One region of the Lelliottia nimipressuralis genome, then DNA from elsewhere that is predicted to be linked to it. Evidence: predicted binding sites of a transcription regulator. Region 1 holds the regulator's gene; the other holds the start of a gene.
What was found. The regulator LexA, encoded in region 1, represses DNA repair genes until DNA is damaged. The targets are predictions, from matches to a motif close to TNCTGTATGTACATACAGNA.
Positions count from the first base shown of each region.

Region 2: the regulator LexA is predicted to act here: its motif matches at 1,637-1,656, upstream of sulA (SOS-induced cell division inhibitor SulA).

Region 1 is NZ_CP167172.1:273,388-278,656, forward strand. Features, by position in the region: gene plsB (glycerol-3-phosphate 1-O-acyltransferase PlsB) at 1-1,662, opposite strand, end outside; gene ACB496_RS01265 (diacylglycerol kinase) at 1,817-2,185, shown strand; gene lexA (transcriptional repressor LexA) at 2,295-2,903, shown strand; gene dinF (MATE family efflux transporter DinF) at 2,971-4,293, shown strand; gene ACB496_RS01280 (CsbD family protein) at 4,435-4,644, shown strand; gene zur (zinc uptake transcriptional repressor Zur) at 4,713-5,228, opposite strand.
Region 2 is NZ_CP167172.1:1,638,616-1,643,884, reverse strand. Features, by position in the region: gene yccS (YccS family putative transporter) at 1-875, shown strand, start outside; gene ACB496_RS07565 (TfoX/Sxy family DNA transformation protein) at 832-1,458, opposite strand; gene sulA (SOS-induced cell division inhibitor SulA) at 1,677-2,186, shown strand; gene ompA (porin OmpA) at 2,543-3,598, shown strand; gene matP (macrodomain Ter protein MatP) at 3,662-4,114, opposite strand; gene ACB496_RS07545 (AAA family ATPase) at 4,301-5,269, shown strand, end outside.

The sequences.
Region 1 (5,269 bases):
ATCCAGATAGCAATCGAGCTGTTCGGTCAGCTGTTCGCGCGTCAGCGAACGCTGGCGTGAGGCTAACAGTGCTGTGACGCACAGGTTCATGGCGTTCGCCGCCCCGGCGTTGTTAATACGCACCATCAGATCGGCCGCGATATTATTCACCGTTGGCGTCAGCCACGCAGGGCGAATCGCTTCGATTGGGTCGATAGATTCGCGCCACTCCGGCACGTGCTGGTTCAGATAGGTCATCAGCGGCAGCGGTTCGCCAAAGTTCACGTAACCCTGGCCGAGATTGCGCAGCTTGCTCAGGCCTTTCAGCATCTGAGGCAGGCTCTCTTTCTCTTTGGTCGCACCGCGCAGCTCTTTGGCGTAAGTGCCCACTTCCATGACGTGCTCGTAACCGATGTAAATCGGCACAAGCGTAATCGGACGCGTACCGCCGCGCAGCATCGCCTGAATGGTCATCGACAGAGTACCGGTTTTCGGGTCCAGAAGACGGCCCGTACGGGAACGCCCCCCTTCGACGAAATACTCTACGGAATAGCCACGGCTAAACAGCTCGCCCAGATATTCGCGGAACACCGTGGAGTAGAGCTTATTGCCTTTGAAGGTACGACGAATAAAGAACGCACCCAGACGGCGGAAAATCGGGCCGGCTGGCCAGAAATTCAGGTTGATACCTGCCGCGATGTGCGGTGGTACCAGCCCCTGGTGATACAGCACATAAGACAGCAGCAGGTAGTCCATGTGGCTGCGGTGGCAAGGCACATAGACGATTTCGTGGCCGTCGTGGGCAAGCTGGCGCACGCGCTCGGCGTTATGGACGTTAATCCCCTGATACAGACGGTTCCAGGTGAAGCTCAGGATACGGTCGGAGAGGCGGATCATCTCGTAGGAGAAGTTGGCCGCAATCTCCTCCATCAGGGCGATGGCGTTTTGCTGGGCTTTCTCGTGAGAGATTTTCTTGCTGCGCGCTTCGTCTTCAACCGCGCGGGCAATGGCTTTAGATGCCAGCAATTTGTTGAACAGGTCCTGGCGTGCAGGCAGGCGCGGGCCAACGGCAGCCAGACGCTGACGGGCAAAGTGCATACGCGCGACGCGAGCCAGTTTCTGGGCGATGATTTTATCCGTCCCGTGCTCATCCGCCATGCGGCGCAGGGAGACGGAAGGGGAGAAACGTACAAAGCTGTCGCGGCCTAACCATGAGACGGCAAAGAACTTCTGGATGCCGTTCAGCATACGCAGTGGTGGGTTTTCCTCGCCTTTCTGACGACCAGGACGACGACCAAACATCACCGACACCGGCACCATCTGGACATCCAGACTTGGGTTGCTGCGGTGCAGATCGAGGTAGTCGTGGAACAGCTTGATGGACTCTTCTTTTGGCGTGTAATAGGTGAACACGCGCGGCCCGCCGTGAATAAACACGTAGCGCGGCAGCAGAGTTCCGTCGACCTCAAGGGGTTCGAGCGGATCGGGCAAGTCATGCGCCAGACATTGGGCGCGGAGCGTCAGTAAGTCTGCCTTCGAGTTGTAAGGCAAAACGTACATAATAGGGCGCGAGGTATCGAGCCCTAATTCCAGCGCAGGTTCCGCCGGGATAGACTTACTTTTTACCAGGACGCTTAATGGTAAATTAAGTAATTTGTAGTAAATTCGTGGCCAGCCGGACATAAACGATGTAAAGCCTCTGGTTAATAATGCAATTGCGGCGCAAGGATAACAGAAAGCGCGCAAAATTTCTGTTGTTACCGGTCATACTTCAGGCTGTATTGCTACGCGCTACAGCTATAGTTACTGACGCTAAATCTAAGAAAAGGTTCTTTTAATGGCCAATAATACCACTGGGTTAACCCGAATCATCAAAGCTGCCGGATATTCATGGAAAGGTTTCCGCGCCGCATGGATCAATGAGGCCGCTTTCCGCCAGGAAGGGGTTGCTGCGGTTGTTGCGGTGATCATCGCCTGTTTTCTGGATGTCGACCCGATAACCCGCGTATTGCTCATTGGTTCAGTCCTTCTGGTGATGATAGTGGAAATTCTCAACAGCGCTATTGAAGCGGTGGTGGATCGCATCGGTTCTGATTTCCATGAGCTGTCGGGCCGTGCGAAGGACATGGGTTCTGCCGCTGTGCTGCTGGCGATTATCATCGCAGCCATCACCTGGGGCACGCTTCTTTGGTCACATTTTCGATAAGGCTTCAGGAATCCAATAAGTCTCTGGTTTTTTGTGCAGTTTTTGATTCCAAAATCACCTTTGACTGTATATACTCACAGCATAACTGTATATACACCCAGGGGGCGGAATGAAAGCGTTAACGGCCAGACAGCAAGAGGTGTTTGATCTCATTCGAGATCATATCAGCCAGACGGGAATGCCACCGACGCGTGCGGAAATCGCGCAGCGCCTGGGCTTCCGTTCTCCAAATGCCGCTGAAGAGCATCTCAAAGCGCTGGCGCGTAAAGGCGTTCTTGAGATTGTCTCTGGTGCGTCACGCGGAATTCGCCTGCTGGTGGAAGAAGAAGAAGGTCTGCCACTTGTGGGGCGCGTCGCGGCGGGTGAGCCTTTGCTGGCACAGCAACATATTGAAGGTCACTATCAGGTCGATCCGGCTATGTTCAAGCCAAGTGCCGATTTCCTGCTGCGCGTCAGTGGGATGTCCATGAAAGACATTGGTATTCTGGACGGCGATCTGCTGGCGGTTCATAAAACGCAGGATGTGCGTAACGGGCAGGTTGTGGTTGCGCGTATCGACGACGAAGTGACCGTTAAGCGCCTGAAAAAACAGGGCAACACGGTTCAGCTGTTGCCAGAAAACAGCGAGTTTTCCCCGATTGTGGTGGATCTCCGCGAACAGGCTTTCTCTATTGAAGGTCTGGCTGTTGGTGTTATCCGCAACGGCGAATGGCTGTAATCTCTTACTGACAGGCTGTGGTCGCACCGCAGCCTGACTGTCTACTCTCAATTCCCGGTACTTTCTCATGTCTCTGCTGACAACCTCAGACAAGGCATTGTGGCGTCTTGCGCTGCCGATGATTTTCTCCAATATCACCGTTCCCCTGTTAGGGCTGGTGGATACGGCGGTGATTGGTCATCTGGATTCCCCTGTTTACCTCGGCGGCGTGGCCATTGGCGCGACGGCGACCAGTTTCCTCTTCATGCTGCTGCTCTTTTTACGCATGAGCACCACCGGGCTGACTGCCCAGGCGTTTGGTGCCAAAGATCCCGTTCGACTCGCCCGTGCGCTGGTGCAGCCGCTGATCCTCGCCCTTGGCGCAGGGCTGCTGATTGTTTTGCTGCGCACGCCGCTCATCGATCTGGCTCTGCATGTCGTGGGCGGTAGTGAAGCGGTGCTGGAACAGGCGCGGCGCTTCCTTGAAATCCGCTGGCTCAGCGCACCGGCATCGCTGGCAAATCTGGTTCTGCTTGGCTGGTTGCTGGGCGTGCAGTACGCGCGTGCGCCGGTGATCCTGCTGGTGGTGGGCAATTTACTCAATATCGTGCTCGATCTGTGGCTGGTGATGGGTCTGCACATGAACGTGCAGGGGGCGGCGCTGGCAACGGTGGTCGCCGAGTACGGCACTTTCTTCATTGGCCTATGGATGGTGAAACGCGTGCTGGCCATGCGGGGAATATCATTCGCGATGCTCAAAACAGCGTGGCACGGCAACATCCGTAAACTGCTGGCGCTTAATCGCGACATCATGCTTCGCTCGCTGCTGCTGCAACTTTGCTTTGGCGCCTTAACGGTGTTTGGCGCGCGCCTGGGGCCAGAGATCGTGGCCGTAAACGCGGTGCTGATGACTTTGCTGACGTTCACCGCCTATGCACTTGACGGTTTTGCCTATGCGGTGGAAGCCCATTCGGGCCAGGCCTATGGCGCTCGCGAGGCGGGGCAGTTGCAGGAGGTCTGGCGCGCGGCCTGTCGCCAGTCAGGGCTGGTGGCGCTGGTCTTCGCACTGATCTATGCCTTATTTGGCGGGCAGATTGTGGCGCTATTGACCTCGCTGCCTGAACTGAGAGAACTGGCTAATCACTACATCATCTGGCAGGTCGTGTTACCGGTGGTGGGGGTGTGGTGCTATCTGCTGGACGGTATGTTTATCGGCGCAACGCGCGGGGCGGAAATGCGCAACAGCATGGCAGTCGCGGCGGCCGGTTTCGCCCTGACGCTCTTCACGCTGCCCTGGCTCGGCAACCACGGTTTATGGCTGGCGCTGGCGGTGTTCCTCGCCCTGCGCGGCCTGTCATTAGCGCTGATTTGGCGGCGCCACTGGCGCAATAACAGCTGGTTTAGCGGATAGCGTGATTTGACGAAACGGTTAAAGATTCTGAATCTCAACACGCATGCCGAATCCTTATCTACAATTATTATCACGTCCAGCAGAAATGAACGTAACGGACGACTCGAATTTACGTGATAACCGAACGATGAGGAATTGATTATGAATAAAGACGAAATCGGCGGTAACTGGAAACAGTTCAAAGGTAAAGCGAAAGAACAATGGGGTAAACTGACCGACGATGACGTGACCGTCATTGAAGGTAAACGCGAACAGCTGGTAGGTAAGATTCAGGAACGCTACGGCTACGCGAAAGATCAGGCGGAAAAAGAGGTTGTTGACTGGGAAAAACGCAACGACTACCGCTGGTAACAGAGTTCTACCCGTTGTACACGGAAGTACAATCCCTGAGGGCGGCCTAATGGCCGCCCGCTTCGTTTTTAGCGCGGTTTTTTCTTCACCAGAATGGAGTGATCGTGCTGACATTCACCCTGATGACGACAGGCTTCCACTTCGACACAGGCTGAACACAACCCGTGTGCTTCAATCACGTTATGGCGCAGGGCAAAGCCCATTTTAGCCGCCAGCGAATGCATAATATCTTCCACACCTTCCGCCCCCTCTTCTTTGACCGCGCCGCAGCGATCGCAGATAAACATGGCAGAGGTATGTGTTGGCTGATCGAACAGATGGCACAGCACATAGCTGTTAGTCGACTCCACCTTATGCACAAAGCCTTGCTCCAGCAGGAAATCCAACGCGCGATAAACAGTGGGCGGTTTCGCCTGCGGCTCGCTTTCGCGCAGCAGATCGAGCAGATCGTAGGCGCTGATGGCACCGCGTTGCAGGCTCATCAGACGTAACACTTCAAGGCGCTGCGGGGTCAGGCGCACATTGCGTTGCGCACAGAGCTTTTCAGCTTGCGCTAACAGATCTTGCATCGTGGTCTTATCCATATCGCACCTCGAATTATGGAGTCTGGAAAACCCTCACTTTA
Region 2 (5,269 bases), 1.4 Mb from region 1:
ACTATAACGCCACCCGCCATCGACTGGCGCTACGCGTGATCGGCACGCTGGTCGGCGTCGCAATCGGCCTACCGGTGCTGTACTTTGTTCCTTCCGTTGAAGGGCAACTGATCCTGATAGTCATTACGGGCGTGCTGTTCTTCGCCTTCCGTAATGTTCAGTATGCCCATGCCACCATGTTTATTACCCTGCTGGTGCTGCTGTGCTTTAACCTGCTGGGCGAAGGGTTCGAAGTCGCCCTGCCACGCGTCATCGATACGTTGATTGGCTGCGCGATCGCCTGGGCCGCGGTCAGTTTTATCTGGCCGGACTGGCGTTTTCGCAATCTGCCACGCGCCCTGGATCTCGCCATGAATGCGAACTGTCGCTATCTGGATGCTATCCTTGAGCAATATCATCAGGGCCGCGATAATCGGCTGGCGTATCGCATTGCCCGACGTGACGCCCATAACCGCGATGCAGAACTGGCGTCGGTGGTGTCAAACATGTCAACGGAGCCGCGTGCTACCGCAGAAATCCGGGAAGTCGCCTTTCGTCTGCTGTGTCTGAACCACACCTTCACCAGTTACATTTCAACGTTGGGCGCGCATCGTGAGCAGTTAACCGATCCAAACATCCTCGCACTGTTGGATGACGCGGTATGCTACGTTGACGATGCTCTTCATCATCGTCCCGCAGACGAACCGCGCGTGCAGAGTGCCATAGATGAACTGAGCCAGCGCATTGCGCATTGCGATCCTGGTACGGATAACAAGGCGCCACTCATACTCCAACAAATCGGTCTGCTCATTGCACTTCTGCCCGAAATCTGCCGGTTGCAGCAGCAGATTGCTACCTATCGGAATGACTATCCGGCAGTACAGGAAGCGCATTAAACCACTCCGTTAGCTCCCGGCGTCTGACCGTCGGGAGCGCAGCTTCATGCGTTCCTTCTATTGCCCCTGCCAGCGCAAACAACACTCTGATCCCCAGGTTCTTATTTCTGGCCCTGATTTTCAGCCAGCACTCCTCTGCCCCTAGCGCCCTCAGCATGGTTTCACTGGTGACGCCAGCTTCGCAGAGAAGCACTTCAATTTGAAACGTCAGGTTGGGTAAATCTTTGAGTCGCCGCCTCTGATGCCGTAGAGAGCGCTCCTGACGGGCGGCTTCAAGAGCAAAACTGGAAAGTTGCAATAGCCTTTCCCTGTCCTGCCATAGCCCGTCATCCACCCGGTAATAGTTCAGTAGCACAGGCCTGCCCCGTTTCAACAGAGTTAAAAATGAAGAGGACTGTTTTACACAGTACTGAGCGCTCTGTTCACAGGCACGCAGGTAAAGCTCGCCATCAGAGACCATCGCAAACACGGCTTCATTCACCGCCAGGGTATACCCACCGAAAAGGGCACGATGATGGATTTCACCCAACGGAGAGAGGTATTCCTGGGACTTATAGATCCGTTCATAAGATATCTTTTTCATGATATTCACCATATAAATCAAACATTAACGATGTGTTTTTCTTACTACCGGATCCGTTAGCAGGAAAATAGAAAACTTATTGTCACTCGGCAAGATTATTTTGCAGGACACGCCAATATCGAACCAATTTTGCGAGACGCTTTCCGAAAATGAGGTTGATCTTTAGACGTACAGGGGTTACTGTATATTCATACAGTAACTACAGGGCTGGAATGATTATGCACACTTCAAACTATGCAAATCGCTTAACCTCTTTTTCTTCTTCCGCGGGTAATGGCGCGCAGAAAACCTCCGGGCGTGTGTCTACCGGTTTGATCAGTGAAATCGTATATCGCGAAGACCAGCCCTTGATGACGCAGCTGCTTTTATTGCCGCTTTTACAACAACTTGGTCAGCAGTCACGCTGGCAGCTGTGGCTAACTCCGCAGCAGAAATTGAGCCGCGAATGGGTGCAGTCGGCGGGTCTGCCGCTCACCAAAATGATGCAAAGCAGCCTGGTTTCGCCATGTCATACGGTTGATTCGATGGTTCGCGCTTTGCGCACCGGAAACTACAGTGTGGTAATTGGTTGGTTGTCAGAGGAATTGACGGAGGAAGAGCATTTTCGTCTGGCTGAAGCTGCTGAAGAAGGTGATGCGATCGGGTTCATTATGCGCCCAATTCGTCTTGATTCTCTCGGCAGAGGACACCTGTCCGGGCTAAAAATTCACTCTAATTTGTATCATTGAGTAAATTTAAGAGTATTCCTGGAACTTTTTTTGACAGTCGTAAGTGCAAATAGTTCCCTGACTAAAAACTTCGACAACGCTTGTCTGGCGCGGTTTCCGTTAATTTTACTGCATAAAATACTCGCAAAAAATGTTAAATATTTTGTATACGGAACTTTTTTTTTCATATGCCTGACAGAGTTCACACTTGTAAGTTTTCAACTACGTTGTAGACTTTACATCGCCAGGGGTGCTCGGTCTAAGCCGAAGATATCGGTAGAGTTACTAGTTTGAGCTCGCCCCCCGGTGAAGGATTTAACCGTGATTTCTCGACGAGATCTTCATGGCGATTTTTGGATGATAACGAGGCGCAAAAAATGAAAAAGACAGCTATCGCGATTGCAGTGGCACTGGCTGGCTTCGCTACCGTAGCGCAGGCCGCTCCGAAAGATAATACCTGGTATGCAGGTGGCAAACTGGGCTGGTCTCAGTTCCACGACACTGGCTGGTACAACAGCTCCCTGAACAACGATGGCCCAACTCACGAAAGCCAGCTCGGTGCAGGTGCGTTTGGTGGCTATCAGGTTAACCCGTATGTTGGCTTTGAAATGGGTTACGACTGGTTAGGTCGTATGCCATACAAAGGCGACACCGTTAACGGCGCATTCAAAGCTCAAGGCGTACAGCTGACCGCTAAACTGGGTTACCCAGTGACTGACGATCTGGACGTTTATACTCGTCTGGGCGGCATGGTATGGCGCGCTGACTCCAGCAACAGCCGTTCTGGCGACGACCACGACACTGGTGTTTCTCCAGTATTCGCTGGTGGCGTAGAGTGGGCAATGACCCGTGACATCGCTACCCGTCTGGAATACCAGTGGGTTAACAACATCGGCGACGGTAACACCGTTGGCGTTCGTCCTGACAACGGCATGCTGAGCGTAGGTGTTTCCTACCGTTTCGGCCAGCAGGAAGATGCAGCTCCGATCGTTGCTCCAGCTCCGGCTCCAGCTCCAGAAGTACAGACCAAGCACTTCACTCTGAAGTCTGACGTTCTGTTCAACTTCAACAAAGCAACTCTGAAACCAGAAGGTCAGCAGGCACTGGATCAGCTGTACACCCAGCTGAGCAACCTCGACCCTAAAGATGGTTCTGTAGTTGTTCTGGGCTTCACCGACCGTATCGGTTCTGACGCATACAACCAGAACCTGTCCGAGAAACGTGCTCAGTCTGTAGTTGATTACCTGGTATCTAAAGGTATCCCAGCTAACAAGATCTCCCCACGTGGTATGGGCGAATCTAACCCAGTGACTGGCAATACCTGTGACAACGTGAAAGCTCGCGCTGCACTGATCGACTGCCTGGCACCAGATCGTCGCGTTGAGATCGAAGTTAAAGGTATCAAAGACGTTGTAACTCAGCCTGCGGCATAAGTTATCGTCTTATAAAAAAACCCCGCTATGCGGGGTTTTTTATTGGCTGAAGAAAATGAGAAACTATTTTTTACCCAGCATCGCCTGAAGGTCATTTTTAAGCGTAGACATCTGGCTCGCGTATTTCTCTTTATGCTCCGCATCTTCAATGAGCTGCACGATCGTTTCCGATAAGGTTTTCCCGCGCCGTTGAGCAAGCCCCGCTAATCGCTGCCAGACCATAAACTCCAGGTCGATAGACTTCTTACGGGTATGCTGATGCTCCGCGTTGAAATGGCGTTTGCGGCGCGCACGAATGGTCTGCTTCATGCGGTTTAGCAGAGCAGGATTGATGTGTTTCTCGATCCAGCCGTTGACCTGCACCGGCTCATTTTCGAGGGTCAGCAATAAATCTACCGCTTCTTTTGCAGCACTGGCTTCGATGTAGCAGGTGATCAGCTCGCCTTCTCGATGCTTTTTGACCAGATACTTCCATTTCCAGCCGCTTTCGAGATTTTCCAGTTGTTGATATTTCATCGCGATCTCAGTGTTACCTCGTAACTATGTTCAGAATATCAGTTTTTTGGCAATCTGCTGAAAAGAAATCATATCCAGTGACCCCTTACCGCGCATTCCCCGCCTGAAATCCCTAATACCACGTGGGAATGGGTCAAGGCTTGCGGTATAATCCACCGTTTTACATCTAACTAAAAAACATCAACTTTGACCATTACGAAACTAGCATGGCGTGACCTGGTTCCTGATACTGAGAGCTATCAGGAACTGTTTGCACAGCCAGACCTCGCAAAAGAACACGACTTCATCCTTAGCGATACGCAACCGCGTTTACATTACGCGCTTGAACAGACGTTAAGCCCATGGACAACCTCCCCCTTCATGTTACTGAAGGCGCCAGAAGAAGCTGAATACCTGGCTCTGATGGCCGATGCCGTGCGTCAATTGCAACCAGAAACGGACACCGTTTTTGGCGGACAATATCGTATCGTGGGAAGTGATGTCACTTTCGAACCCGCCACGCAGGCTGATAATAATTTTGCCGCTACCGGCGAGGTCATTACCGCCGAGTGGGCCGAAGCGGAGCAATTGTTTGGCTGTCTTCGTCACTTTAACGGTCAGCTCAGTATCCAGCCGGGACTGGTGCACAAAGCCAATGGCGGTGTCCTGATCATCTCTCTGCGAACGCTGCTTGCACAGCCGCTGCTGTGGATGCGTCTGAAGAACATTGTGGCGCATCAGCGTTTCGACTGGATTGCCTATGATGAGTCCCGCCCGCTGCCTGTCGCTATTCCATCGATGCCTCTGTCACTGAAAGTGATTTTGACAGGCGATCGTGAGTCTCTGGCGGATTTCCAGGAGATGGAACCGGAACTTGCCGATCAGGCCGTATACACCGAATTTGAAGATAACATCCAGATCGCCGATGCAGACGACGTGACGCAATGGTGCCAATGGGTGCTGGCCGTCGCTGCACGGTATGCTCTTCCGATCCCTGCAGCAGACGCATGGACAGGTCTTATTCGTGAAGCCGCACGTGACACGGGCGATCAGGAAACCCTGCCGCTCTGTCCGCTGTGGATCAGCAAGCAACTGCGCGAAACGGGCGTCATTAGCGGGACGGGTACTTTTACCGGTGAGCAGTTCGCCCAGATGCTGGCACAGCGCGAATGGCGG